One region of the Streptomyces sp. NPDC097129 genome, then DNA from elsewhere that is predicted to be linked to it. Evidence: riboswitches for the same ligand, from Rfam matches in the RefSeq annotation. Region 1 holds a riboswitch; each other region holds the start of a gene.
The links. A riboswitch is a leader RNA that binds a small molecule or an ion and turns the genes downstream of it on or off. The one in region 1 is predicted to bind cobalamin.

Region 1 (9,842 bases):
CTGGGAAAGGGGCACCAGGCTCTGTTAGATTGGTCTAAACCACATTGCCCGATTCCGGGCACCGGGCCCCCGGCGGGTCACCCAGTGCCTCCCCCGGTCCCGGCCCCCCGGTCCCTCCCCGAGTCCCCTCTTCGAAACGGCAGGCCAGCGTGGAAGTTGTCATCGTCCCGGACGCCGAGGCGGGCGGCGAGCTCATCGCCGAGGCCCTGGCGCAGCTGCTGCGGCGCAAGCCCGACGCCCTGCTCGGCGTCGCCACGGGCTCGACCCCGCTGCCCATCTACCGGGCGCTGGAGACGAAGGTGCGCTCCGGCGCCGCGGACACCGCCCGGGCCCGGGTCGCCCAGCTCGACGAGTACGTGGGGCTGCCCGCCGAACACCCCGAGTCCTACCGCTCGGTGCTGCGACGCGAGGTGCTGGAGCCGCTCGGCATCGGCATGGAGCGGTTCCTGGGTCCGGACGGCACCGCCGAGGACGTGCAGGCGGCGTGCGAGGCGTACGACAGGGCGCTGGCCGGGGCCGGCGGGGTGGACCTCCAGCTCCTCGGGATCGGCACCGACGGGCACATCGGGTTCAACGAGCCGTGCTCCTCGCTGGCCTCCCGTACGCGGATCAAGACGCTGACCGAGCAGACCCGGGTGGACAACGCGCGCTTCTTCGACGGCGACATCGACCAGGTGCCGCACCACGTCATCACGCAGGGCATCGGCACCATCCTGGAGGCCCGTCACCTGGTCCTGCTGGCCACGGGCGAGGGCAAGGCGGACGCGGTGGCCGCGACCGTCGAGGGCCCGGTCGCGGCCGTCTGCCCGGCCTCCGCGTTGCAGCTGCACCCGCACGCGACGGTGGTCGTGGACGACGCCGCCGCGTCCAAGCTGAAGCTGGCGGACTACTTCCGGCACACGTACGCGAACAAGCCGGAGTGGCAGGGCATCTGACCGGACCGGACGCGGGCCGGGCGCGGGCCGGCTCGGGGGCCGGGGCCGGCTCGGGGCCAGGTGCATGAGCCGCCTCGCTGGACTAGACCAGCAGGGGCCCCGACGGTATACAGAGGAGATCACGGAGCGTGCGGGGCCGCCCACCGAGGTCACCGCGCACCAAGCCGTGCCACGATGTGAGCCCGCGGCCGATGGCGTGTCGGCCGCTTCGGCACCCGGAGCCGGGAAGGCAGAGCATGAGCACCGACGTCAGCAGTGCGGAGAACGACAGTGGCGCCACCGTCCGTACCGCGCGCGTGCCCAAGTACTACCGCCTGAAGAAGCACCTGCTCGACATGACCGAGACCATGCCGCCCGGCACCCCGGTCCCGCCGGAGCGGACGCTCGCGGCGGAGTTCGACACCTCGCGCACGACCGTCCGCCAGGCGCTGCAGGAGCTGGTGGTCGAGGGCCGGCTGGAGCGCATCCAGGGCAAGGGCACGTTCGTCGCCAAGCCGAAGGTGTCGCAGGCGCTGCAGCTGACGTCGTACACCGAGGACATGCGCGCCCAGGGCCTGGAGCCCACCTCGCAGCTGCTCGACGTCGGCTACATCACCGCCGACGACCGGCTCGCCGACCTGCTCGACATCACCGCCGGCGGCCGGGTCCTGCGCATCGAGCGGCTGCGCATGGCCAACGGCGAGCCGATGGCCATAGAGACCACCCACCTCTCGGCCAAGCGCTTCCCGGCGCTGCGCCGCTCCCTGGTGAAGTACACGTCCCTGTACACCGCGCTCGCCGAGGTCTACGACATCCACCTCGCCGAGGCCGAGGAGACCATCGAGACCTCGCTGGCCACCCCGCGCGAGGCCGGCCTGCTCGGCACCGACGTCGGCCTGCCGATGCTGATGCTCTCCCGGCACTCCTTCGACCGGCAGGGCGAGCCGGTGGAGTGGGTGCGGTCGGTGTACCGGGGGGACCGCTACAAGTTCGTGGCCCGTCTGAAGCGCCCGTAGGACGGCCCGTCACACCCCGCCGGGTCGCGGTCGGATAACGGTCCAGGCCGTCAACGCCCGTTATGCGGACGAGGGGTTCCGTTCCTGCTGCACCTGACCTAGATTTCCTGCGCATTGCACAGGTGATCAGTGAGGGGACGGAACCGCGCGATGTCGAATGCGCCAGATGTGTCCAGACCGGCGACGGTGACGCCCGTGCGCGTCGTCATCGCCCTCTGCCTTGTCGCGCCCTTCGTGGCGATGCTGTGGGTCGGGAGTTACGCCAAGGTGGATCCGGCGTTCATCGGGATCCCGTTCTTCTACTGGTACCAGATGCTGTGGGTGATCATCTCCACGGCGCTGACGGTGCTCGCCTACCAGCTGTGGCGCCGTGACCAGCGCGCCCGTGTCTCCCAGAAGGGCGGTGCGGACAAGTGAAGGACGGCGTGAACGGCGTCGCGCTCGGCGTCTTCATCTTCTTCTTCCTGCTCGTCACCGTGCTGGGCTTCCTGGCCGCGCGCTGGCGCAAGGCCGAGAACGAGCACAGCCTCGACGAATGGGGCCTGGGCGGACGGTCGTTCGGCACCTGGATCACCTGGTTCCTGCTCGGCGGCGACCTGTACACGGCGTACACGTTCGTCGCCGTGCCGGCGGCGATCTACGCGGCGGGGGCGTCCGGCTTCTTCGCGGTGCCGTACACGATCCTCGTCTACCCGCTGATCTTCACGTTCCTGCCCCGGCTGTGGTCGGTGTCGCACAAGCACGGGTACGTGACGACCTCGGACTTCGTGCGCGGCCGCTTCGGCTCCAAGGGGCTGTCGCTGGCGGTGGCGCTGACCGGCATCCTCGCGACGATGCCGTACATCGCGCTCCAGCTCGTCGGCATCCAGGCCGTGCTGGACGTGATGGGCGTCGGCGGTGGCGAGAACACGAACTGGTTCGTCAAGGACCTGCCGCTGCTGATCGCGTTCGGCGTGCTGGCGGCGTACACCTACTCCTCCGGTCTGCGGGCGCCCGCGCTGATCGCGTTCGTGAAGGACGCGCTGATCTACATCGTCATCGCGGTGGCGATCATCTACATCCCCATCAAGCTGGGCGGGTTCGACGACATCTTCGCCAAGGCGGGCCACGCGTTCAGCCAGGTCAACCCGGCCACCGGCAAGCCGCGCGGTGCCCTCGCCCCGGGGGAGGCCGGCCAGTGGACGTACGCGACGCTGGCGCTCGGCTCCGCGCTGGCGCTGTTCATGTACCCGCACTCGATCACCGCGACGCTGTCGTCCAGAAGCCGTGAGGTGATCCGGCGCAACACCACGATCCTGCCGCTGTACTCCCTGATGCTGGGCCTGCTCGCGCTGCTCGGGTTCATGGCGATCGCGGCCGGCGTCAAGGTGCAGAACGGCCAGCTGGCCATTCCGCAGCTGTTCGAGGACATGTTCCCGGACTGGTTCGCGGGCATCGCGTTCGCGGCGATCGGCATCGGCGCGCTGGTCCCGGCGGCGATCATGTCGATCGCGGCGGCGAACCTGTTCACGCGCAACATCTACAAGGACTTCATCAAGCAGGACGCCACGCCGAAGCAGGAGGCCCAGGTCTCCAAGATCGTGTCCCTGCTGGTGAAGGTGGGCGCGCTGGTCTTCGTCCTCACCATGGACAAGACGGTCGCCATCAACTTCCAGCTGCTGGGCGGCATCTGGATCCTGCAGACCTTCCCCTCCCTGGTCGGCGGTCTGTTCACGCGCTGGTTCCACCGCTGGGCGCTGCTGGCGGGCTGGGCGGTCGGCATGGCCTACGGCACGCTGGCCGCGTACGGGGTGGCCTCGCCGACGCAGAAGCACTTCGGCGGCTCCGCGAAGGAGATCCCCGGCATCGGCGAGATCGGCTACATCGGCCTGACGGCGTTCGTGCTGAACGTCGCGGTGACCGTGGTCCTCACGCTCGTTCTGAAGGCCGTGAAGGCCCCCGAGGGCGTCGACGAGACCAGCCCGGAGGACTACACGGCGGACGCCGGCGACCCGGGCGTCCAGACCGAACTCCCCCCGGCCACGGCGGGCGCGGGCCACTGACGCACGCCGGTCACTGAAGCGCGCCCCGAAGGGGCGCGGGGAACTGCGCGAGCAACCACGGGGCAACCCGCAGCGGGCCGCCGGAGGCAGATGCCACGGCGGCCCGCTGTCGTAGGGACTCCCTTCGCGGACGACCGGCCGGGGGTGACCCGCGCCCGCCGTAGGAGGACGACGCCCTCACCGGCACCGGCCGCAGGCGCACGGTGTCGGCGAGGCGCTCGTGCGGGCCTGCGTCGAGCGGGCCCGGGCCGTCGGCGGCTGCGGGCGGATCGTCCTGTCGACCCAGCGGACCATGCGCACCGCGCACCGCATCTACGCACGCCTGGGCTTCGTCCGTACGCCCGAACGGGACTGGAATCCCCTCCCGGAGCTCGACGACATCACCCTGCTCACCTACGAGCTGACGCTGTGAAGCCGACGGGACACAACATCTGGGGGTGAGACGACAGCCCGGCACTAGATGTATGCTCATGCTCGCTGTCGCCGCAGGGGAATCCGGTGCGAATCCGGAACTGTCCCGCAACGGTGTACTTGCGTGCTTCGCGCACGCCGGTTCAGTCCGAGGACCTGCCCACAGCGCACCCGGCCACCCGGCCGGCGTGCTCCGACGTCCGGGCCTCGCGGAATGGGCCGGTGGACGCGACGCCGCGTGCGCTCGTGTGCTGCCCCCTGCCCTCGCCGAGGCCCAAGTGCCGAGCGAGGGAGAGCCCCACGTGACCATCGCGCCAGCCGATCCGGCCTCAGCCACCGAGCCGGAGCAGGACGGTCCCGGTGCCGCGCTGCTGCGCACCCTGACCGAGCTGACCGCCGACCTCCCCGACACCGACCCCGGCCGGGTCGCCGCCGCCGCGCTGCGCGGCCGGTCGGCGCACGCCGACGAGGCGGAGCTGCGGGAGCTGGCCACGGAGGCCGCCGCCGGACTCATCTCCGAGGACCCCGCCTACTCGAAGCTCGCCGCCCGCCTGCTCACGCTCGCCATCCGCGCGGAGGCCGCCTCGCAGGGCGTCACGTCGTTCACCGGGTCGGTCGCCGTCGGCCACCGCGAGGGTCTCGTCGCCGACCGCACCGCCGCGTTCGTGACGCTGCACGCGGACCGCCTCGACGCCCTCGTCGACACCACCGCCGACGACCGGTTCGGCTACTTCGGCCTGCGCACGCTCCACAGCCGTTACCTGCTGCGGCACCCGATCACCCGCAAGGTGATCGAGACGCCCCAGCACTTCCTGCTGCGCGTGGCCGCCGGACTCGCCGAGGACGACACCCGCCGCTCCGTCGACGAGGTCGCGGCGCTCTACGGGCTGATGAGCCGCCTCGACTACCTGCCCTCCTCCCCCACCCTGTTCAACTCCGGCACCCGGCATCCCCAGATGTCGTCCTGCTACCTCCTCGACTCCCCGCTGGACGAGCTGGACTCCCTCTACGACCGCTACCACCAGGTCGCCCGGCTCTCCAAGCACGCCGGCGGCATCGGCCTGTCGTACTCCCGTATCCGCGGCCGCGGTTCGCTGATCCGCGGTACGAACGGGCACTCCAACGGCATCGTGCCGTTCCTGAAGACGCTGGACGCCTCGGTCGCCGCGGTGAACCAGGGCGGCCGGCGCAAGGGCGCGGCCGCGGTGTACCTGGAGACCTGGCACTCCGACATCGAGGAGTTCCTGGAGCTGCGGGACAACACCGGTGAGGACGCCCGCCGTACGCACAACCTGAACCTCGCGCACTGGATCCCGGACGAGTTCATGCGCCGGGTGGGCGCCGACGCGCAGTGGTCGCTGTTCTCGCCGTCGGACGTGCCGGAGCTGGTGGACCTGTGGGGCGAGGAGTTCGACGCCGCGTACCGCAAGGCGGAGGACGCGGGCCTGGCGAAGAAGACGCTGCCGGCCCGTGAGCTGTACGGCCGCATGATGCGCACCCTCGCGCAGACCGGCAACGGCTGGATGACCTTCAAGGACGCCGCCAACCGCACCGCCAACCAGACCGCGCTGCCCGGTCACGTCGTGCACTCCTCCAACCTGTGCACGGAGATCCTGGAGGTGACGGACGACAGCGAGACGGCGGTATGCAACCTCGGCTCGGTCAACCTCGGCGCCTTCGTGGACGGCGACGACATCGACTGGGAGCGGCTGGACGCCACCGTCCGCACCGCCGTCACCTTCCTCGACCGCGTCGTCGACATCAACTTCTACCCGACCGAGCAGGCGGGCCGTTCCAACGCCAAGTGGCGTCCGGTGGGCCTGGGCGCGATGGGCCTGCAGGACGTCTTCTTCAAGCTGCGGCTGCCGTTCGACTCCCCCGAGGCCAAGGCGCTCTCCACGCGGATCGCCGAGCGCATCATGCTCGCCGCGTACGAGGCGTCCGCCGACCTCGCCGAGCGCAACGGTCCGCTGCCGGCCTGGGAGAAGACCCGCACCGCGCGGGGTGTGCTGCACCCCGACCACTACGACGTGCAGCTGACCTGGCCGGAGCGCTGGGCGGCGCTGCGGGCCCGGATCGCCGGGACCGGCATGCGCAACAGCCTGCTGCTGGCCATCGCGCCGACCGCCACCATCGCCTCCATCGCGGGCGTGTACGAGTGCGTCGAGCCGCAGGTGTCGAACCTGTTCAAGCGCGAGACGCTGTCCGGCGAGTTCCTCCAGGTGAACACCTACCTGGTCGCCGAGCTGAAGAAGCTGGGGGTGTGGGACGCCCGCACCCGTGAGGCGCTGCGCGAGTCGAGCGGCTCGGTGCAGGACTTCGCCTGGATCCCCGAGGACGTCCGGCGGCTGTACCGCACGGCGTGGGAGATCCCGCAGCGCGGTCTGATCGACATGGCGGCGGCACGGACCCCGTTCCTCGACCAGGCCCAGTCCCTCAACCTCTTCCTGGAGACGCCGACGATCGGCAAGCTCTCCTCGATGTACGCCTACGCCTGGAAGTCCGGGCTGAAGACGACGTACTACCTGCGTTCGCGCCCCGCGACGCGCATCGCCCGCGCCGCCCAGGCGCAGGCCACCGTCCCCGTCCCCGTCCAGCAGGCGGCCCCCGAAGACGCCGTCGCCTGCTCCCTGGAAAACCCCGAGTCCTGCGAGGCCTGCCAGTAATGAGTACCCGTAACACCAACCTCCTCGACCCGGGCTTCGAACTGACCCTGCGCCCCATGCGCTACCCCGACTTCTACGAGCGCTACCGGGACGCGATCAAGAACACCTGGACCGTGGAGGAGGTCGACCTCCACTCGGACGTCGCCGACCTCGCGAAGCTGACGCCGAAGGAGCAGCACCTCATCGGCCGGCTGGTGGCGTTCTTCGCGACGGGTGACTCGATCGTCGCGAACAACCTGGTGCTGACGCTGTACAAGCACATCAACTCCCCCGAGGCGCGTCTGTACCTGTCGCGGCAGCTCTTCGAGGAGGCCGTGCACGTCCAGTTCTATCTGACGCTGCTGGACACCTATCTGCCCGACCCGGACGACCGCGCGGCCGCCTTCGACGCGGTGGAGAACATCCCGTCCATCCGGGAGAAGGCCGGCTTCTGCTTCAAGTGGATCAACGAGGTCGAGAAGCTGGAGCGCCTGGAGTCCAGGGCGGACCGGCGCCGCTTCCTGCTCAACCTCATCTGCTTCGCCGCGTGCATCGAGGGCCTGTTCTTCTACGGCGCCTTCGCCTACGTCTACTGGTTCCGCAGCCGGGGCCTGCTGCACGGTCTGGCCACCGGCACCAACTGGGTGTTCCGCGACGAGACGATGCACATGTCGTTCGCCTTCGACGTGGTCGACACCGTCCGCAAGGAGGAGCCGGACCTCTTCGACGAGGAGCTCGGGCAGCAGGTCACCGACATGCTGAGGGAAGCCGTGGAGGCCGAGCTGCAGTTCGCGCGCGACCTGTGCGGGGACGGCCTGCCGGGCATGAACACCGACTCGATGCGGCAGTACCTGGAGTGCGTCGCCGACCAGCGTCTCACCCGCCTCGGCTTCGCCCCGGTGTACGGCTCGCAGAACCCCTTCTCCTTCATGGAGTTGCAGGGCGTTCAGGAGCTGACCAACTTCTTCGAGCGGCGCCCGTCGGCGTACCAGGTCGCGGTGGAGGGCACCGTCGACCTGGACGAGGACTTCTGAGCCGCGGCTACTTCAGGGTCACAAAGTCTCCGGGCGACACGGCGAGCATGGTGGCCGACGTGCCGGGGTAGTACCAGCGCCAGTCGCCGGCCGCGGAGGCGGTGACGGTGGTGCTGAGCCGGCCGGTGCTGCCCGTCGTCACGGTCCTGACCGTGGTGTAGCGGGTGGTGCCGGCCTTGCGGAACTGGAGCTGGACCTGCTGCCCGGCGTAGCCCTGGTACTTCAGGCTCTCCCAGTTCGCCCGGCTGAGCGTGCCGGTGACGGTCAGCCTGCCGCCCTTGCGCACAGGCTCGGGCGCGGCGTCGGCCGTGAGCGTCGTGGCCCGCTTGACGGAGTAGCGGGCGATGTTCTGGGAGATCCAGTAGTCGCCGTCGTTGGCGTTGACGGTGGCATTGACCTGCCAGAGGCCGGCGACGCGGTTGGTGTCGATGTCGTCGCCGGCCGGCATCCAGGAGGGGGTGGCCTTCATGGTGGCCGTGCACACCGAGGTGGTCGCCGACTTCTTCGCGCAGGTCGTGCCGTACCACTCGATGAAGCCGTAGGCGTTCGACACGTTCATCGTGCTGACGCGGCTGACGCCCTTCACCCCGGAGTTGTCCCGGACGGTGAGGACGACCGGGAACGTGATCTCCTTCGCGGTCCCGACGCCCACGGGGTGACCGCCGTTGACGACGGCCCCCACCACCCGGATGTCTCCCCGCCCCTCGGCGTGGGCGCCGGTCGCGGTGAGCAGCACGAGGGCCGCGGCGCCGCTCGCCGTGGCCCAGGCCGCTCTTCGCCGGATGCCGTTGCTCATGTTTCCCTCCCCTGCGCTCGATCACCGTGATCGACTGCGTGAGCGGGAGGTTACACGCGGGGTCGGACAGTGCGGTGTGCCTGGAGGCGCGGGGTGGTCCGGCGGGGGGTCTGCCCGCGGGGAGCGGGGCTCGCGGCCTCCTTGATCTGCCGGTCCATGCGGCGGTCGCGCAGGACGCCGAGCGCGGACGGCAGGATCAGCAGGACCAGGATCCCGAGGGTGAAGAGCATTCCGATCAGGCCTTCGATCTGGTTTCCGTTCATGGACACCACTCTCGCGCGGGACGCTCCTTACGGTGAGTGGCAGCACTGCCGCAGACCCTCGAATTACTGCCACCGGTGAGGCACACTGGCGGCATGCTGAAGAACGTGGCCGCGGTCCTGCTCGACGGAGCGCACCCCTTCGAACTCGGCGTCGTGTGCGAGATCTTCGGGCTCGACCGCAGCGACGACGGACTGCCCGTGTACGACTTCGCGGTCGTCTCCGCCGAGGGCCCGACGCTGGGCACGCACGTCGGCGGGCTGACCATGTCCACGCCGTACGGCCTAGACCGGCTGGAGGAGGCCGATCTGATCGCCGTCCCGGCCGGCGACGACTTCACGCACCGCATCTATCCGCCGGCGCTGCTGGACGCCCTGGTCCGGGCGGTGGAGCGCGGGTCGCGGGTGCTGAGCGTGTGTTCCGGCGTGTTCGTGCTGGGCGCCGCCGGACTGCTGCACGGGCGGCGCTGCACGGTGCACTGGCACCACGCCGAGGAGCTGCGCCGGCAGTACCCGCGGGCGGTCGTCGAACCGGACGTGCTCTACGTCGACGAGGACCCGGTGATCACCTCGGCCGGCACCGCCGCCGGCATCGACGCCTGTCTGCACCTGGTGCGCAAGGAGCAGGGGCCGGAGGTGGCCAACAAGATCGCCCGGCGCATGGTCGTGCCGCCGCACCGGGACGGCGGGCAGGCGCAGTACATCGAGCGCCCGCTGCCCGCGA
Region 2 (9,842 bases), on a different contig from region 1:
GCCCCGACTCGCAGTCCACGACCACCGAGGCGACCGAGTCGGCCGCGAACAGCCGTGCCGCCCGGCCGGCCAGCGCGACCGGTTCGGGGCCGCCGGTGGCCCGCCCGTCGGTCACCACCACGACCAGCGCCCGGCGCGCCGGGTCCCGCAGCCGCTCCACCCGCAGCACCTCGTGCGCCTTGAGCAGCCCGGCCGCCAGCGGCGTACGGCCCCCGGTCGGCAGCGACTCCAGGCGCGCGGCGGCCGCGTCCACGGACGACGTCGGCGGCAGCGCCACGTCGGCGGCGGCGCCCCGGAAGGTCACGAGCCCCACCTTGTCGCGCCGCTGGTAGGCGTCCAGCAGCAGCGACAGCACGGCGCCCTTCACGGCGCCCATCCGCTGCCGCGCCGCCATCGACCCGGAGGCGTCGACCACGAACAGCACGAGGTTGCCCTCACGCCCCTCGCGGGCCGCCTGCCGCAGATCGTCCCGGCGGATCACCAGCCCCGGCCCGGACCGGCCCCGCGCCCGCTGGTGCGGGGCGGCCGCCTGCACGGTCGCCGCCAGGTGCAGCTTGGTCAGCGCACCCCGCGGGCGACGCGCCCCGATGGTGCGCCCCTGCTCGGTGCGCGCCCGCGAACGCCGCCCGGCGGCGCCCTCACCGAGCCCCGGCACGCTCAGCACCTTGGTGCGAAAGGGCTCCGAGGCGCGCGCCGCCTGCTGCTCACCCGCACCCGCGCCGGACGGCTGCGGCTCGCCGCCCTCGCCCTCCTCGGGCCGCGCGCCGGTGTCGCCGCCCTGCGGGCCGGAGTCCGGCGACGGCTGCCCGCCGCCCCCACCGGGCCCGTCGGGGCCGGGATCGTCGTCGGGGGACTCGCCGGAGAACTCCTCCAGCGTCTGGTCCAGCTTGTCCTCGTCCAGCCCCGGCGCGTCGAAGGGGTTGCGGCGGCGCCGGTGCGGCAGCGCCAGCAGCGCCGCCTGCCGCACGTCCTCCGCGAGCACGTCCGTCCGCCCGGCCCACGCCGCCAGCGCGGTCGCCGTACGGGCCATCACGATGTCGGCGCGCATGCCGTCCACCTCGAACGCCGCGCAGGTCGCCGCGATCTGCCGCAGCGCCCCGTCGCCCAGCCGCACCTGCGGCAGCAGCGCCCGCGCCGCCGCGATCCGCTGCCGGACGGCGGTCTCCTCCTCGGCCCACCGCGCGGCGAAGGCGGCCGGATCGTCGTCGTACGCCAGGCGCCGCTTGACGACCTCCACCCGCTGGTCGGGCTCCCGGGAGGCGGCGACCTCCACGGTCAGCCCGAACCGGTCGAGCAGCTGCGGCCGCAGCTCGCCCTCCTCCGGGTTCATCGTGCCGACCAGCAGGAACTTCGAGGCGTGGCGCACGGAGACGCCCTCGCGCTCCACATAGGAGGCGCCCATCGCCGCCGCGTCCAGCAGCAGGTCGACCAGGTGGTCGTGGAGCAGGTTGACCTCGTCGACGTACAGGATGCCGCGGTGCGCGTCGGCCAGCAGGCCCGGCTCGAACGCCTTCACACCCTCGGCGAGCGCCCGCTCGATGTCGAGCGCGCCGACGAGGCGGTCCTCAGAGGCGCCGACGGGCAGTTCGACCATGCGGGCGGGCCGTGCGACGCCCGTGCCCGGCTCGTGCGGACCGTCGGGGCACGACGGATCCGGGGCCGCCGGGTCGCAGGAGAACCGGCACCCGGCGACGACCTCCACCTCGGGCAGCAGCGCGGACAGGGCGCGTACGGCCGTCGACTTCGCGGTGCCCTTCTCGCCGCGCACGAGCACCCCGCCGACCGCCGGCGAGACGGCGTTCAGCAGCAGCGCGAGCCGCAGATCGTCCTGGCCGACGACGGCCGTGAAGGGAAAGGTGGTGGTCACTTCTCGTCGCCCTCCAGGTCGCCTTCAAGCTCCAGATAGGTGGCGCGCAGCCGCTCCAGCGTGTCCGCGTCCGGCTCCGCCCACAGGCCGCGGTCGGCGGCCTCCAGCAGTCGTTCGGTGATGCCCCGCAGCGCCCACGGGTTGGACTTCTTCATGAAGTCCCGGTTCTCCGGGTCGAAGACGTACTCGGCGCTGAGCTTCTCGTACATCCAGTCGTCGACGACCCCGGCCGTGGCGTCGTACCCGAACAGGTAGTCCACGGTCGCCGCCATCTCGAAGGCGCCCTTGTAGCCGTGCCGGCGCATGGCCGCCATCCAGCGCGGGTTGACCACGCGGGCACGGAACACCCGGTGCGTCTCCTCGCCCAGCGTGCGCGTCCTGACCTGGTCCGGGGTCGCCGAATCGCCCACGTACGCCTCGGGGTTGGCGCCGGTCAGATGGCGGACCATGGCGACCATGCCGCCGTGGTACTGGAAGTAGTCGTCCGCGTCGACCAGGTCGTGCTCACGCGTGTCGACGTTCTTCGCGGCGACGGCGATCCGCTTGAACGCGGTCTCCATGTCGCCGCGCGCCGCCCGCCCGTCGAGCCCGCGCCCGTAGGCGTAGCCGCCCCACACCGCGTACACCTCGGCGAGGTCGGCGTCCGAGCGCCAGTTGCGGGCGTCGATCAGCGGCAGCAGACCGGCGCCGTACGCGCCCGGCTTGGAGCCGAAGATACGGGCCGTGGCCCGGCGCCGGTCGCCGTGCTCCGCGGTGTCCTCGTCGGCGTGCGCCCGGACGTAGTTGCGCTCGGCGGGCTCGTCCAGCTCGGCCACCGTGCGGACCGCGTCGTCGATCAGCCCCACGACGTGCGGGAACGCGTCCCGGAAGAAGCCGGAGATACGGACCGTGACGTCGATGCGCGGCCGGCCCAGCTCCTCCGGGGGCACCACCTCGAAGCCGGTCACGCGGCGCGAGGCGTCGTCCCAGACGGGGCGGCAGCCCAGCAGCGCCAGGATCTCGGCGATGTCGTCTCCCTGCGTGCGCATCGCCGAGGTGCCCCACACCGTGAGGCCGACGGACTGCGGGTACGCGCCCGTGTCCTGGAGGTAGCGCTGCACCAGGGAGTCGGCGAGCGACTGCCCGACCTCCCAGCTCAGCCGCGACGGGATCGCCTTGGGGTCGACCGAGTAGAAGTTCCGGCCGGTCGGCAGCACGTTGACCAGACCGCGGGTGGGCGAACCGGACGGCCCGGCCGGGACGTACCCGCCGTTCAGCGCCTTCAGGATGTGCCCGATCTCGTCGGTCGTACGGGCGAGCCGCGGCACGACCTCGTCACAGGCGAACTCCAGCACGGCGGTCGCATCGGGGAGTTCGGCGTCGAGCGCGTCGCGCAGGACCTCCGGCACGGCCGCCCGGTCCCACGCCCGCGCCTCCATGCCCTCCGCGATCCGCCGGCACAGCTGCTCCAGCAGGTCGATCGCGTCGGCGGCCGTCCGCGCCGGGCCGTCCACCAGGTCCGTCAGCTCCACCGGCGCCTTCACCGCGGCGCCCGGCTCGGCCAGCAGCTCCTTCTCGACCAGCCCGAAATACGAGGCCAACGCGGCCCGCAGACCCGGCAGCGCGTTCGCCTGCCCGCCCCACACCTGCGACGCGCGCAGCACGGCCAGCACCAGGTTGACGCGCGGTTCGGCGACCGGCCCGCCGCCCAGGATGTGCAGGCCGTCGCGGATCTGCACGTCCTTGATCTCGCACAGATAGCCGTCGATGTGCATGACGAACTCGTCGAACGTCTCGTCGTCCGGCTGCTCGTCCACATGCAGGTCGTGGTGCAGCTCGGCCGCCTTCACCAGCGTCCAGATCTGCGCGCGGACGGCCGGCGCCTTCGCCGGGTCCAGGTCGGACACCAGCGCGTACTCGTCGAGCAGCTGCTCCAGCTTCGCCAGGTCGCCGTAGGTGTCGGCGCGCGCCATCGGCGGTACGAGGTGGTCGACCACCGTGGCGTGACCGCGCCGCTTGGCCTGGGTGCCCTCGCCGGGGTCGTTGACGATGAACGGGTAGATCAGCGGCAGGTCGCCGAGGACGGCGTCCGGGGCGCACCCGCCCGACAGGCCGAGTCCCTTGCCCGGCAGCCACTCCATCGTGCCGTGCTTGCCCATGTGCACGATCGCGTCCGCGCCGAAGCCGTTCTCCAGCCAGCGGTAGGCCGCCATGTAGTGGTGGGACGGCGGCATGTCCGGATCGTGGTAGATCGCGATCGGGTTCTCGCCGAAGCCGCGCGGCGGCTGGATCATCACGACGACGTTCCCGAACTGCAGGGAGGCCAGCACGATGTCGTCGCCGTCGACGTACAGGCTGCCCGGCGGCTCGCCCCACGCCTGAAGCATGGCGTCCCTGAGGTCGGGGTCCAGCTTCTCGAACCACGCCCGGTAGTCGGCCAGCGGCACCCGTGCGGGCGCGGCGGCCAGCTGTTCCTCGGTGAGCCATTCGACGTCGTGACCGCCGGCCGCGATGAGCCGGTGGATCAGCTCGTCGCCGCCGCAGGGGTACTCGGTCAGCGCGTATCCGGCGTCGCGGAGCGCGTCCAGCACCCGCACCGCCGACGCGGGCGTGTCCAGACCGACCGCGTTGCCGACGCGGGAGTGCTTGGTCGGGTAGGCGGTGAAGACCAGCGCGATCTTCTTCTCGGCGTTCGGCTTGTGCTTCAGCCGGGCGTGCCGCACAGCGATCCCGGCGACCCGCGCCGCTCGCCCGAGGTCGGCGACGTACACCGGGACGTCGTCCGGGCCCTGCTCCTTGAAGGAGAACGGCACGGTGATCAGCCGGCCGTCGAACTCCGGGATCGCCACCTGCATCGCCGCGTCCATGGGGGACAGGGCCGCGTCGGACTCCTCCCAGGCGCTCTTCGACGAGGTCAGGCAGAGCCCCTGCAGCACGGGGACGTCGAGGTCGGCGAGCGCGCCGATGTCCCAGGCCTCCTCGTCGCCGCCCGCCGACGCCTGCGAGGCGTGCGTGCCGCCGGCCGCGAGCACGGTGGCGACCAGGGCGTCGGCCCGCGTCAGGAGTTCGTACAGCCCGGCGTCCGCGCCGCGCAGCGAACCGCAGTACACGGGCAGCGCGTTGGCGCCCTGCGCCTCGATCGCCTCGCACAGGGTGTCCACGAAGGCGGTGTTGCCGCTCAGTTCGTGGGCGCGGTAGAAGAGCACCCCGACGGTCGGACGCCCGTCCTCCAGCGCGTACGAGCCGTGGACGCCGAACTCCGGCATCTTGTGCGGCTCCTCGAAGCCCTCACCGGTCAGCAGCACGGTGTCCGACAGGAACCGCGACAACTCCAGCAGGTTCGCCGGGCCGCCCTCGACCAGGTAGCGCAGCGCCTGAGCGACCACGCCGGCCGGCACGCTCGACTCGGCCATCAGCTCGGCGTCCGGGACGGCCTCGCCGCCCAGCAGTACGGTCGGCACGCCGGACGCCTTCAGCGCGGCGAGGCCGTCCTCCCAGGCCCGCTTGCCGCCGAGCAGGCGGACGACGGCGAGGTCCGCGCCGTCGAGCAGGCCCGGCAGTTCGGCGGCGACGTCGACGCGGGTGGGGTTGCCGATCCGGTAGTCCGCGCCGGAGGCCCGGGCCGCCAGGAGATCCGTGTCGGCGGTCGACAACAACAACACTGTGCTCATGCGGGCGCTCCCGGTGGAATGAAAGGCAGTCCTTGTGGCGCGCCGGACTCGATGAGCCGCCACAGCGCGTCCGTGTCCGCGTGCTGTTCGATCAGGTCGCCGAGCCGGTCGAGCTGCTCCTCGCGCAGCGCGGCGAAGGAGGTGTCCGGCGCGGGCACGAACCGGCGGCCCGCGGCGGCGGCCACCTCCCGCAGGAAGGCGCGGCGGAAGCCGTCCGACTCCAGCGAGCCGTGCCAGTGGGTGCCCCAGGTCTGGCCGACGCGGCAGCCGTCGAGGAAGGGGTCGCCGCCCTCGACCGTAGCCACCCCGTGGTGGATCTCGTACCCGTCGACCCGCTCGCCGAGGGCCTCCCCGGCCGGCCGGGTCAGGGTCTTCTCGCGGGCGAACCGCACGCGCACGGGCAGGACGCCGAGCCCGTCGACCGCGCCGGCGCGCGACTCGACGTCGTCCTCGATGTGCTCGCCGAGGACCTGGAAACCGCCGCAGATGCCGAGGACGGGGCGGCCTTCGGCGGCCCTGCGCTTCAGGGCGCCGGCAAGTCCGCGCTCCCGCAGCCACTGAAGAGCGCGTACGGTCCCGCGCGTGCCCGGCACCACCACGAGATCCGCGTCGGCCAGCTCCTCCGGCCGGTCCACGAACCGCACCACGACGCCCGGTTCGGCGGCCAGCGCGTCCACGTCGGTGAAGTTGGACATCAGCGGGATCGCGCAGACGGCGACCCGCAGCACGTCCTCGCCGACGGGCGGGGAGACGGCCGACTCGCGGACGGTGCCGCGCAGGGACACCCGCAGGCCGTCCTCCTCGTCGATGCCGAGCCCGTGCCGGAACGGCAGCACGCCGTAGGTGTGGCGTCCGGTGAGGCCGTGCAGCATGTCCAGGCCAGGCTCCAGCAGCGAGACGTCACCGCGGAACTTGTTCACCAGGAACCCGGCGACCAGCTCCTGGTCCTCCGGCGAGAGCAGGGCGAGCGTGCCGAAGAAGGACGCGAAGACGCCCCCGCGGTCGATGTCGCCGACGACGAGCACGGGCAGCCGCGCACCCCGCGCGATGCCCATGTTCACGATGTCGGTCCGGCGCAGATTGATCTCCGCCGGTGAGCCCGCCCCCTCGCAGATCACCGCGTCATACGTGCCCCGCAACTCGGCCAGGCACTCCAGGACCGTGCCGAGCAGCTTCTGCTGCCGCCCGCCGTGGTAGCCGCGCGCGCTCAGCTCGCCCACCGGCTTGCCCAGCAGCACCACCTGGCTGCTCTGCTCGCCACCGGGCTTGAGCAGCACCGGGTTCATCAGCGCGGTCGGCTCGGTCCGGCACGCCTGGGCCTGCATGGCCTGCGCCCGCCCGATCTCGGCGCCCTCGCGGGTGACGAAGGAGTTGAGGGACATGTTCTGCGCCTTGAAGGGCGCCACCTTCACGCCCTGCCGCACCAGCCACCGGCAGATCCCGGCGGTCACGACGCTCTTGCCCGCGTCGGAGGTGGTGCCGGCGACGAGGAGACCACCGTTCATCGTTCACGCCCCTTCCCGATGAGGCGTGCGCCCGCGCACACGCCGAGCGCAAGCCAGCTCACGCGCCGGGACAGCCGTACCGCCCGGGCGATGTCCTGGGTCCCGACGGCGCGTCCCTGCGCGTTCAGCACCGGCCGGTGCTCGACGCGCCCGCCGTAGGAGAGGGTGCCGCCCAGCCGCACGCCGAGCGCGCCCGCGAAGGAGGCCTCCACGGGGCCCGCGTTGGGGCTCGGGTGCTTCGCCGCGTCCGCCCGCCAGGCCCGTACGGCGCCGCGCCGGTCCGGGCCGGTGAGCGCGGCGAGGACGGCGGTCAGCCGGGCGCCCGGCCAGCCGGCCACGTCGTCGAGGCGGGCGGCGGCCCAGCCGAAGCGCCGCAGCCGCGGCGACTTGTGACCGACCATCGCGTCCAGGGTGTTGACGGCCCGGAACCCGAGCAGCCCCGGCACCGAGCCGACGGCGCCCCACACCAGCGCGCCCACGACGGCGTCGGAGGTGTTCTCGGCGACCGACTCGACCACGGCCCGGGCGATCCCGTCGGCGTCCAGCGCCTGCGGGTCCCGGCCGCACAGATGGGGCAGCCGGGCCCGCGCCGCCTCCACGTCCCCGGCTTCCAGCGCGCGCCCGATCGCGCGGGCCTCACGCGCGAGGGAGGTACCGCCGACCACGGACCAGGTGGCGGCGGCGGTCAGCGCGATCGAGGCGGCGGGGGAGCGGCGCACGGAGCGGGCGGCGACGGCCCCGAGGGCGGCGGCGCCACCGGCGCAGACGGCGGTGTGCAGGGCGCCCCAGCCGCGGTGGTCGCGCCACAGGGCGCGCTCGACGGCGCCCGCGGCCCGTCCGAACACGGCGACCGGGTGCCCGCGGCGCGGATCACCGAGGAGGAGGTCGCCGAGGAGGCCGGCGGCGGCGCCGTACGCGAAGACGCGTTCGGCTCGCATCGGGCTCAGCCGGCCGTGGGGTCGGGCTGGGCGTCGCTGATGGGCGTGGTCCTCAACCGGCAGCCGCGCATGGCGTCTTGTCCTCACTCAGGGTGTCCGCGCCCTGGTTCGAAGGAGATCGGCGGTGAGAGTTCCTGGCTCCCGGGGTTGCTCACCCCGGTGACAGTGGCGGGACCGCGCCGGACTTCCACCGGCTTCCTCTCCTGCACGCCGCAAACTTGGCTCCGGCAGTCCACCACGGCTGTTCGGGGACCGTCAACTTGCCCTTGACCTGGGGCGGAGGAGTGTGGGCAGGCCCACACAGGGGTGACCTGCCCGGTCACACGGCGGCGACGTGCCCGGTCACACGGCGGCGACCTGCCCGGTGACACGGCGGCGACGTGCCCGGTCGCACGGCGGCGACGTGCCCGGTCGCACGGCAAAACGCGGGGTGCCGGTGTGGCACCCCGCGTCCTTGTGGTGTGGCCGGTCAGGCGACGATCAGGCTGATGCCGTACGCCACCGCCGCCGCGCACGCCGCGAAGCAGGCGTACGCGCCGGTGAGCGTGAGGGCGGCCGAGCCGCCCTGGGCCTGGACCCGCTCGCGGCGGGACAGGCCCATGATGCCGAGGGTGAACAGGGTCACCAGGCCCACGGTGACCCCGAGGCTGACACCGAAGACGGAACCGAGGGCCGCCCAGTCGATCTTCATGCTGCTTCTCTTCCTTCGTACCCGGTGGCGGCGGTCAGGCGGCCGGGGCCGGGGCCGGGTTCGCGGTGGCCGGCTGCTCGGGGGAGGGGATGGTGGTCATCAGGTCGTCCGTGCCGGCCGGGCCGGCCGCCGGGGGCGGGGTCACGGCGGCGATCGCGGTGGTGACCACGCCGGCCGGCTCCTCCTCCACGGCGTTGACGTTCGTGTGGTCGACCACCTCGCGGCGGGAGAGCTTCCAGATGCCGAAGCTGGAGGCCACCAGGAAGACGGCGACCAGCGCGGTGCCCCAGGCGCCGAAGCCGGTGACGTACTCGGCGAGCGCGCCGACCAGCGCGGCGGCCGGCAGGGTCAGCACCCAGGCGACGAGCATCCGGGTCGCGGTCGACCAGCGCACCACACCGCCCTTGCGGCCCACGCCCGCGCCCATCACGGAGCCGGAGACGACGTGCGTGGTGGACAGCGAGAAGCCGAGGTGGGAGGAGGCGAGGATGGCGGTGGCCGCGCTGGTCTGGGCGGCGAAGCCCTGCTGCGGCTGCATGTCCGTCAGGCCCTTGCCCATGGTGCGGATGATGCGCCAGCCGCCGATGTAGGTGCCGAGCGCGATGGCCAGGCCGGCGGAGAGGATCACCCAGGTGGGCGGGTCGGAGTCGGGCGCGATGGCGCCGCCGGCGACCAGGGCCAGGGTGATGATGCCCATCGTCTTCTGCGCGTCGTTGGTGCCGTGGGCGAGCGAGACCAGGCCCGCGGAGGCGATCTGGCCGGCCCGGTAGCCCTTCGCGGCGGCCTTGCCGTCGGCCTTCTTGCCGAGCGTGTACGACAGGCGGGTCGCGACCATCGCCGCGACGCCGGCCACGACGGGGGCGGCGACCGCGGGCAGCAGCACCTTGGTGACGAGCACGTCGCCGTGGACGGCGCCGAAGCCGGCCGAGGCGACGGTGGCGCCGATCAGACCGCCCATGAGGGCGTGCGAGGAGCTGGAGGGCAGGCCCACGAGCCAGGTCAGCAGGTTCCAGAGGATCGCGCCGACCAGGGCGGCGAAGATGACCTCGGGACGGATGCCGCTCTCGTCGACGAGACCCTTGGAGATCGTGTTGGCGACCTCCACGGAGAGGAAGGCGCCCACGAGGTTGAGGGCGGCGGACATGGCCACGGCGATCTTGGGCCGCAGCGCGCCGGTCGAGATGGTGGTGG
Region 3 (9,842 bases), on a different contig from region 1:
CTCGATGAGCCGGGTCATGATGCCGCCCTTGGTCTCGATGCCGAGCGACAACGGGGTGACGTCGAGCAGCAGGACGTCCTTGACCTCCCCCTTGAGCACCCCGGCCTGCAGCGACGCCCCCACCGCCACGACCTCGTCGGGGTTGACGCCCTTGTGCGGGTCCTTGCCCGTCAGCTCCTTCACCAGCTCCGTCACGGCCGGCATCCGCGTGGACCCGCCGACCAGCACCACATGGTCGATGCCCTCGACGGAGATCCCCGCGTCCCGCACCGCGTTCTGGAACGGCCCCTTGCAGCGCTGCAGCAGATCCGCCGTCAGCTGCTCGAACTGCGCCCGCGTCAGCTTCTCCTCCAGGTGCAGCGGCCCCTGCGCGGAGGCGGTGACGTAGGGCAGGTTGACCGTCGTCTCCGTCGACGAGGACAGCTCGATCTTCGCCTTCTCCGCGGCCTCCCGCAGCCGCTGCACGGCCATCTTGTCCTTCGACAGGTCGACGCCGTAGTGGTTCTTGAAGCCGGTGACGAGGTGGTCGACGACCCGCTGGTCCCAGTCGTCGCCCCCGAGACGCGTGTCGCCGTTGGTCGCCTTGACCTCGATGACACCGTCCCCCATCTCCAGCAGCGACACGTCGAACGTGCCGCCGCCGAGGTCGAAGACGAGCACCGTCTGGTCGTTGCCCTTGTCCAGCCCGTACGCCAGCGCCGCCGCCGTCGGCTCGTTGACGATCCGCAGGACGTTCAGCCCGGCGATCTCCCCGGCCTCCTTCGTGGCCTGCCGCTGGGCGTCGTCGAAGTACGCCGGCACGGTGATCACGGCGTCGGTGACGTCCTCCCCCAGGTACGCCTCCGCGTCCCGCTTGAGTTTCTGCAGCACCCGCGCGGAGACCTCCTGCGCGGTGTACCGCTTGCCGTCGATGCCGCCGCTCTCCGGGAAGCGCCAGGTGTGGTCGCCCACATGCCGTTTCACGGACCGGACCGTGCGCTCCACGTTCGTCACGGCCTGCCGTTTCGCGACCTCCCCGACGAGCACCTCGCCGTTCTTGGCGAAGGCGACGACGGACGGGGTGGTGCGGGCGCCCTCCGTGTTGGTGATGACGGTGGGCTCGCCGCCCTCCAGGACCGCGACCACCGAGTTCGTCGTGCCGAGATCGATTCCGACCGAACGCGCCATCGGGCTCTCCCTTCTCGGGTGCCGTATGCCGGGGCTGCGGTCGTACCTCTCTTCCTGCATAAATCTCCGGCCGACCGCCGTCAAGGAAGATTTTCGGCGCCCCGCCGAACACAACCGCGCTTCCCCGCGTACTCCTGTGCGTCCGACCGGACGACGACAGGAGGCATGGTGCGACTCTCGCGGACCGCGACGGGAACCCTCTTCGTGGGCGGAGCCCTCGGCCTGACCCTCGTTGCGCTCGCCTATCCCGCCATGCTCGGCATGAACACGGTGGCCGGCGACACCTCACGGGTGATCGCCAACACCCAGTGGGGACCGCTCACCGAGGCGGACCGCGACTTCGTGGTGAAGGTGCGCGCGGCCGGCCTGTGGGAGTACCCCGTGGGCCAGATGGCCCTGAAGAAGAGCACCGACAAAGCGGTCCTCACCGCCGGGCGGCACCTGATCGACGGGCACGCGGCCCTGGACACCACCTGCCGCAGGGTCGCGCCGATGCTGAACATCACGCTGCCCAACCTGCCCAGCCCCCAGCAGCAGGGCTTCGTCGCCACCCTCAACGCGGACAGCGGCAGGCAGTTCGACTCCGACTTCGCCAACATCCTGCGCATCACGCACGGCTCGATCTTCAACACGATCGCGAAGATCCGCTCCACGACGAAGAACACCCTGGTGCGCGCGCTGGCCGACCAGGCCAACGACACCGTGCTCGACCACATGACGGTCATGGAGAAGACCGGCCTGGTCAACTTCGACCAGGCCCTCTTCCAGCAGACCTCCCCGCCGAAGCTGCCCTCCAGCGACGTCACCCCGCCGCCCCCGCCCGCCGGCCAGCCCCAGGTGGTCCTCACCCCGCCGCCGAACGCGACGTCCGTCCCGGTCCCCCTGCCCGGCGACCCGTCCCCGACGGTCCGCTAGACCTGTCGTTCGGCCCTAACCCAGCCAGACCGTGGTGTCCGGACCGATCCGGCCGTCCTCCAGCGGCGTGCTGGCGAGCAGGACCTCGCCGTGCGGCAGCGGCACCGCACGCTCCGACAAGTTGGCGACGCACCGCCAGCCCTCCGACCGGGCGAAGGCGAGCACCCCGGCCGGGACGTCCTCGGCCCACCGCAGCTCCTCGTCCTGCGCCAGCTTGCGGCGCAGCTTCAGCGCGGCCCGGTACAGCTCCAGCGTCGAGCCGTCCACGCCGTCCTGCGCCTGCACGGCGTACGACGCGAAGGACGGCGGCTGCGGCAGCCAGGCGCCACCCGCCCCGAAGCCGTACGACGGACCGCTCACCGTCCACGGCAGCGGCACCCGGCAGCCGTCGCGGCCCTTGCGGGCATGGCCCGTCTGCTCCCAGATCGGGTCCTGGAGCACCTCGGCCGGCAGCTCGGCGACCTCGGGCAGCCCCAGCTCCTCGCCCTGGTAGAGGTACGCCGAGCCGGGCAGCGCCAGCATCAGCAGCGTCGCCGCGCGGGCCCGGCGCAGACCGGCCGCCGGGTCGATCCGGGGCGCGCGGCCGCCGGACAGCAGCCAGGCGTTGTCGTCGGCGCCCGGCGGCAGCATCAGCCGGGACGCGTGCCGCACGACGTCGTGGTTGGACAGCACCCAGGTCGCCGAAGCGCCGACGGCGCGCGCGCCCGCCAGCGAGGTGGTGATGACCTCGCGCAGCGCGTCCGCGTCCCACGGGGCCTGGAGGTACTCGAAGTTGAACGCCTGCCCCAGCTCGTCCGGCCGGGCGTACAGCGCGCGGCGCTCTCCCGGCACCCACGCCTCGGCGATGGCCGCGCGGGGCGGGGAGTAGGCGTCGAGCAGGCGGCGCCAGTCCCGGTAGATCTCGTGCACCTCGTCGCGGTCGTAGAAGGGATGACTGCCCGCGGGCAGCACCGCCAGGGCCGCCTCGTCGCTCAGTTCGGGCGCGCCGAGGTCGCGCAGCGGCTCGCTGAGGTCCTTGGCCAGGGCGTGCGCGACGTCCACGCGGAAGCCGTCGACGCCGCGGTCGGCCCAGAAGCGCAGGGTGGTGCGCAGGTCGGCTCGGACCTCGTCGTCGGCCCAGTTCAGGTCGGGCTGCTCGCGGGCGAACAGGTGCAGGTACCACTGCCCGTCCGGCACCCGCTCCCAGGCGCTGCCGCCGAACACCGACTGCCAGTCGGAGGGCGGCAGTTCGCCGTGGACGCCGCGGCCGTCGCGGAAGACGTACCGCTCGCGGGCGCGCGAGCCGGGCCCGGCGCGCAGGGCCTCCTGGAACCAGGCGTGCCGGTGCGAGGTGTGGTTGGGGACGATGTCGACGACGACCTTCAGGCCGAGCCGGTGCGCCTCGGCGACGAGCGCGCCGAAGTCGTCCAGGGTGCCCAGGCGCGGGTCGACGGCGCGGTGGTCGGCGACGTCGTAGCCGCCGTCGGCGAGCTCGGAGGGGTAGAACGGGCTCAGCCACAGCGCGTCGGCGCCGAGCGCGGCGAGGTGGGTCAGACGGCCGGTGATCCCGCGCAGGTCGCCGAGCCCGTCGCCGTCGGCGTCGGCGAAGCTGCGGGGGTAGACCTGGTAGACGACGGCCTGCCGCCACCAGTCGGGGTCGCGGGAGGAGAGATCGGGCACGCGGTCTCCTTTCGCCGGTGCGGGCACGACAGTGAGATGACTGTCCACTTCCCCCGGAAAGGGAACGTGCCCGTGCGCGCGCGGGTCAGGGCCCGTCGGCGGTGCACTGCGCGAGCAGGGTCTGTACGTCCGCGTCGACCACCCGGTAGCGGACCACCCGGCCCTGCTTCTCGCCCGCCACCGTGCCGGCCGCCCGCAGCAGCCGCAGGGCCTGCGACACGGCCGGGTCGTTCATGCCGGTCGCGATCGCCAGGTCGGACACCGCGAGCGGGCCGGTGCGGTGCAGGGCGAGCAGAAGGGCGAGCCGGTTGGGGTCGGCGAGCAGGGAGAAGCGGTCGGCCCAGGCACGCACGTGGGCGGCGTCGCCGATGGCGGCGATGGCGTCACAGACGCGGTGGCCGTCGATGGTGCGGCGATCGGCGCGGTCGGGGGGCACGAGGTGCATGCGTGCATTGTGACCCGCGCCGTTGTGATCTTCGATACCTGCTCACCTGTGCAGCTATGCAGAAGACCCTCGGCCCCCCTACCGTGGGCGGGCCGTGGTGTTCGGGAAGCCGGTGGGAAACCGGCGCGGCCCTCGCCACTGTGATGCGGGGAGTTCTCGTCCCGTCCGGCTCACGCCGGGCCACTGGTCCTACGACCGGGAAGGCAGGGACGGCGGACGCACCACCCCTCCCCCAAGGGAGGTACCCCCAAGCCAGGAGACCGGCCACGGCAGCTCACGAAGTGATCCACGAGGTGCTGGAGCGTGACCGGATGACCTTGCCCGACCCTGCCCCGACGACCGCGAAGACCGGCTTCAAGTGGCGGCGGGAGGACACCGTCAAGACCGCCGGGCTGATGGCCGTCATCGCCGCCCTGCACGTCGTCGCCTTCGGAATCCTCTTCCTCCTCGTCGTACCCGGCCACTACGAGGTCGGTACGAAGGCCTTCGGCATCGGCCTCGGCGTCACCGCCTACACCCTGGGCGTACGGCACGCCTTCGACGCCGACCACATCGCCGCCATCGACAACACCACCCGCAAGCTGATGGCCGACGGCAAACGCCCGGTGTCCGTGGGCTTCTGGTTCGCGCTCGGCCACTCCAGCGTGGTCGTCCTGCTCGCCCTGCTGATCGCGGGCGGCACCTCCCTCGCCGGGAAGGTGATGAACGAGGGCTCGGCCACCCACCAGGTGCTCGGCTTCCTCGGCACGACGATCTCCGGCACGTTCCTGTACCTCATCGCCGCGCTCAACCTGGTCGCCCTCGTGGGCATCCTGAAGGTGTTCCGGGAGATGCGCGCGGGGACGTACGACGAACAGGAACTCGAGGCGCACCTGGACGCGCGGGGGTTCATGAACCGCATCCTGGGCCGCCTCACCAAGTCGGTCTCCCGCCCCGGCCAGATGTACCCGCTCGGCTTCCTCTTCGGCCTCGGCTTCGACACGGCCACCGAGGTCACGCTGATGGTGATGGCGGGCTCCGGCGCGGCCGCCGGGCTGCCCTGGTACGCGGTGCTGTGCCTGCCCCTGCTGTTCGCCGCCGGGATGAGCCTGTTCGACACCCTCGACGGCACGTTCATGAACTTCGCCTACCAGTGGGCGTTCTCCAACCCGGTCCGCAAGGTGTTCTACAACCTCGCCATCACCGGCCTGTCCATCGCCGTCGCCTTCGTGATCGGCACCATCGAGCTGGTCGGCGTGCTGCACGACAAGTTCGGCCTGCACGACGGCGTCACCGGCTGGATCGCCGGGATCGACCTCGACAGCGTCGGCTACCTCATCGTCGGTCTGTTCGTCCTGGTGTGGGCGGCGGCGCTCACGTACTGGAGGCTGGCCAAAGTGGAGGAACGCTGGTCGCCCACCGCGGCGGACTAGCGTGCGACGGTCTCCAGGTACAGCTTGACGTAGCGGTCGACGTCGACCTCCAACGCCACGTCCACCAAGGGATGTTCGCGGGCGCCCTCGTGGATCTCGGACTCGCCGGGCCGCGGACGCCGGTCGACGACCGTCTGACCGCGGCCCGGGCCCGGGGCCAGCGACACCTCCACCGGCAGCAGCCGCGTCGTGATCCCGGCCGGGTCGGCGACCGCGCACACCGCGCCCGCGTCCCCGAGACCGCCCGCCTCCTCGCCCTCGGGCTCGCCGCCCTGCGTGGTCGGCCGGTGGGCCAGCAGCTCACCGGCCAGCCGGGTCCCGGGGTCACTGCTCGCCCGCATCCGGTGCACATCGCCGCCCGGCACCACGACCCGCATGAACACGTCCAGGCCGTACATGGTGATCGGCACCCCCGCGGTCAGCAGGATCGCCGCGGCCTCCGGGTCGTGCCAGACGTTGAACTCCGCGACCGGCGTGGCGTTGCCGGTGGCGACCGCGCCGCCCATGAAGACGATCCGCTCGATGTTGCGGGTGACCTCCGGATGGGTGCGCAGCAGCAGCGCGATGTTCGTCAGCGGCGCCGTCGGGATCAGGGTCACCGGCCGCTCACTGGCGAGGATCTCCCGGCGCAGCAGCGTCACCGCGTCGACGTCGGCGGGCCGGCGGCCGGGCGCGGGCAGCCCCAGGTCGCCCATGCCGTCGTGGCCGTGCACATGCCGGGCCGACCGCACCGGCTCGATCAACGGCCGCTCGGCGCCCCGCCCCACCGGGATCTGCGGCGCCCCCGCCTGCTCCAGCACGGTCAGCGTGTTGCGCACGACCCCGTCCACGTCCGTGTTCCCGGCGACACACGTCACCGCGCGCAGGTCCAGACCGGGATGGCGTACGGCGAACAGCAGGGCGAGGGCGTCGTCGACACCGGTATCGCAGTCGATGATCACGGGAATGGGATGACTGGCCACCAGGAGCTCCTTCCGTCGTCCCCCGACGATAAGCGCCCCGGCCGCTCAGCCCCACAGATCCTTAGCGCGCGCCGCGACCACCCCGGCCACCCGCCGCACCAGCTCCGCAACGGGCACCTGCCCCGCCCGCCGCCCGTCCCGCAGCCGCAGCGACACCTCCCCGGCCGCGTCCTCCCGGGCACCGATCACCGCCTGGTACGGCACCAGCCGCGCCTGCCGGATCCGCGCCCCCAGAGTCCCCTGCGCCTCGACCTCGGCCCGCACCCCGGCAGCCCGCGCCCGCTCCACCACCTCCCAGGCCCGCTCCTCCTGCTCCGCCGACACCGGCAGCACGACCAGCTGCACGGGCGCCAGCCAGGCGGGAAAGGCGCCGCCGTGCTGTTCGAGCAGGTGCGCGACCACCCGCTCGACACTGCCGATGACACTGCGGTGCACCATCACCGGCCGGTGCCGGCCCCCATCCGCGCCGACGTACGACAGGCCGAACCGCTCCGGCTGATGGAGGTCGATCTGCACGGTCGACAGGGTCGACTCCCGCCCCGCCGCGTCGGCCACCTGCACATCGATCTTCGGCCCGTAGAACGCGGCCTCCCCGGCGGCCTCCTCGTACACGACGCCCTCCAGCGCCTCCCGCAGCATGCCGGTCGCCCGCCGCCACAACTCCGGGTCGGCGACGTACTTGCCGCCCTCCCCCGGCAGCGACAGCCGGTACCGGGCGGCCCGGATGCCGAGGTCGGCGTGGGCGCGGGCGATCAGCTCCAGGGCGGCGCGGGCCTCGCCGACGGCCTGACCGAGGGTGCAGAAGACGTGCGCGTCGTTCAGCTGAATGGCCCGCACCCGGGTGAGACCCCCCAGCACCCCGGACAGCTCCGACCGGTACATGCCGCCCAACTCCGCCACCCGGTACGGAAGTTCCCGATAGCTCCGGGACCGCGACCGGAAGATGAGCGCATGATGCGGACACAGACTGGGCCGCAGCACGACCTCCTCCGCCCCCAGCCGCATCGGCGGGAACATGTCGTCCCGGTACAGCTCCCAGTGCCCGGAGATCTCGTACAGCTCCCGTTTGCCGAGCACGGGCGAGTACACGTGCCGGTAGCCGGCGGCGCGCTCCATGTCCCGGACGTAACTCTCCAGGGCGTGCCGCACGACGGCCCCGTCGGGCAGCCAGTACGGCAGACCCGCCCCGATCAGCGGGTCGGTGCCGAACAGCTCCAGTTCGCGGCCGAGACGGCGGTGATCACGCATGACAGGCTCCTCCTGTGAGGGGACGAGCACGCCGAAAGCCCCGGGGCACCCGCCCCGGGGCTTTCGCGACATTCGGTCAGCTGTCAGCGCGCCGGGACACTCTCCGGCGTCGTCGTGGACAGGACCCGTACGCGCTGCATACGACGACCGTACCGACGCGCACCCGCCCCCGCGAGCGCATTTGTCGCCCGGACGGTCCTGTGCGCTGGTCGCCCGGCGATCACGGTGCTGACCTGGACCCACGCACCCCGCCCCGCCCAGGAGCCCCGATGCCCCGACCCCCGGCCCCCACCGCCCTCGTCCTGACGCTCGCCGCCGGCACCCTCCTGACCGCCACCGCCTGCTCGGGCCGCTACCTCGACATGGAGGAGGCTCCCACCGGCACCCCCACCACCACGTCCCACCCCGCCCGCACGGCACCCGCCTCCCCCACCGCCACACCCGCGCTCACCGCCGCGCAGGCCCAGTCGGTCCTGGTCACCGACACCGACCTCGGCCCGGAGTGGACCCCCACGCGAGGCGCCGCGACCTGGCGGGACAGCATGCTCAAGACAACGGGCGCACCGGGCGACTGCGCCCGCTTCCTCGACGCCCTGTACTCCGACACGCTCCTCGGCTCCCCGCCCCGCGCGGTCGTCGGCCTCGACAACACCGACACCGGCGCCCAACTGCGCTACCAGGTCTCGGCCCAGCCCCCCGCCGCCGTGGACCGGACCCTGGCCTGGCTCGCGAAGGTGCCGCAGACGTGCGCACACTTCACCGCGACGACAGGGCGGGGCGTGGCCCAGGACGTCCAGATCTCCGCGACCGCGCTGCCCCCGGTCGGCGACGCGAGGCAGGGCCTGCACGTCACGGTGACGGCCCCACCGGCCGACGGCGCGGAGGAACCGACGGTCCTCACCCTCGACGTGGCGGCGGTCCGCCAGGGCCCGGACGCCTTCACCCTCACCAACGGCGGCCTCTCCGACACCCCCTCGGAAGCGACCCAGGTAGCGGTCCAACTAGGCGCGCTACGCCTCGCAGACATCCGCAAACAGGGCCGAGCCCAGGTCTAGCCGGGCCACGGACCGACGACTGCGGCCAAGCCGGATGACGACCGGCACCCGCGCGCGGCGGGAAGGGGCCGGGGTGGGGGGTGTCCGCCCGCAGCGTCCGGCACCGGCGGAGGGCGCCGTCGTCGGAAACGGGCGGCCGGACCGAGGACGGACACCCCCCACCCCGGCCCCGACCCACAACGCACCGCAGGCGCGACACCAGCCACCCACCGGACAGCAACGGGCCGCCGCAGGCATCAAAGGGGCGCGGGGCTGTGTCGATATGCGGCTCCGCCGCGTGAGCGCGACCAGCCACAACGAACCCGCAGACAAACGACGACCCAGCGCCGCAGGCACCCGCACTTGCCCCCTCCTTCCGCCACCCCCTACCTTGAACGGCGTGCAAGCCCGCCCCTCCGCACGCCACGACCACCCCGCCCCGCTCCCCCACACCCGCCCGCGCCCGCCCGGCAGGACCCCCGTCGCCCGGGGCGTCGCCGCGGCCGTCGTCGCCGTCGCCGCCCTGATCACGGCGGCCAACGCCTGCCCGGCGAAGGCGGCACCCCACCCCACCACCGCGGTCCAGCCCCGGTGGCCGGGCCACCCATAGGAACCCGGCGCACAAACCCCGCACGGAAAACCCCGGCGAAGAAACCCCCGCGCCCGCCGGACTCAATGAGGCAGCTCCCTCCTCAACGCCCGGTCCAACGCCTCCGCCAGCTCCTGATCGCTCGGCGCCTGCGCGCCGACACCCCGGGGCCCCACGTCGTACAGCGGACCCAGCGTGGTGATCAGCGTCCGGGACACCGCCCCGTACAGGGGAGTGCGCGGCCGCTGCACGGCCTCCCGCAGGGCCGGCAGCAGGATCTGCCGGTGGTAGCTGAGGCCGCCGAGCCGGTCCGGTGGCGTGCGGCCGGGGCTCTCGCCGGTCGGGGAGACCGACGGCGTCTCCGCGTACACGGGCGCGTGCGTGCACCGGGCGGCGTCCTCGTACGCGGAC

Region 2: linked by a shared signal. The riboswitch ahead of AC0B9F_RS35310 (cobalamin biosynthesis protein) and the one ahead of AC0B9F_RS15150 (ribonucleoside-diphosphate reductase subunit alpha) in region 1 are both predicted to bind cobalamin.
Region 3: linked by a shared signal. The riboswitch ahead of nicT (Nickel transporter NicT) and the one ahead of AC0B9F_RS15150 (ribonucleoside-diphosphate reductase subunit alpha) in region 1 are both predicted to bind cobalamin.

The regions. Positions count from the first base shown of each region.
Region 1 is NZ_JBVOQE010000004.1:289,116-298,957, reverse strand. It holds gene nagB (glucosamine-6-phosphate deaminase) at 150-935, shown strand; gene AC0B9F_RS15170 (GntR family transcriptional regulator) at 1,172-1,930, shown strand; gene AC0B9F_RS15165 (DUF3311 domain-containing protein) at 2,081-2,347, shown strand; gene mctP (monocarboxylate uptake permease MctP) at 2,344-3,972, shown strand; partial or broken gene AC0B9F_RS15155 (GNAT family N-acetyltransferase) at 4,166-4,384, shown strand; cobalamin riboswitch at 4,437-4,561, shown strand; gene AC0B9F_RS15150 (ribonucleoside-diphosphate reductase subunit alpha) at 4,686-7,049, shown strand; gene AC0B9F_RS15145 (ribonucleotide-diphosphate reductase subunit beta) at 7,049-8,062, shown strand; gene AC0B9F_RS15140 (hypothetical protein) at 8,070-8,858, opposite strand; gene AC0B9F_RS15135 (hypothetical protein) at 8,909-9,121, opposite strand; gene AC0B9F_RS15130 (GlxA family transcriptional regulator) at 9,215-9,842, shown strand, end outside.
Region 2 is NZ_JBVOQE010000019.1:53,787-63,628, reverse strand. It holds gene AC0B9F_RS35325 (putative cobaltochelatase) at 1-1,867, opposite strand, end outside; gene cobN (cobaltochelatase subunit CobN) at 1,864-5,517, opposite strand; gene AC0B9F_RS35315 (cobyric acid synthase) at 5,514-7,022, opposite strand; gene AC0B9F_RS35310 (cobalamin biosynthesis protein) at 7,019-7,960, opposite strand; cobalamin riboswitch at 8,067-8,232, opposite strand; gene AC0B9F_RS35305 (hypothetical protein) at 8,430-8,651, opposite strand; gene AC0B9F_RS35300 (inorganic phosphate transporter) at 8,686-9,842, opposite strand, start outside.
Region 3 is NZ_JBVOQE010000011.1:94,926-104,767, forward strand. It holds gene dnaK (molecular chaperone DnaK) at 1-1,167, opposite strand, end outside; gene AC0B9F_RS28500 (DUF4142 domain-containing protein) at 1,372-2,082, shown strand; gene AC0B9F_RS28505 (glycoside hydrolase family 13 protein) at 2,098-3,789, opposite strand; gene AC0B9F_RS28510 (ArsR/SmtB family transcription factor) at 3,827-4,186, opposite strand; cobalamin riboswitch at 4,265-4,469, shown strand; gene nicT (Nickel transporter NicT) at 4,498-5,598, shown strand; gene AC0B9F_RS28520 (nucleoside hydrolase) at 5,595-6,560, opposite strand; gene thrS (threonine--tRNA ligase) at 6,606-7,808, opposite strand; gene AC0B9F_RS28530 (hypothetical protein) at 8,078-8,863, shown strand; gene AC0B9F_RS28535 (hypothetical protein) at 9,243-9,452, shown strand; gene AC0B9F_RS28540 (extracellular solute-binding protein) at 9,515-9,842, opposite strand, start outside.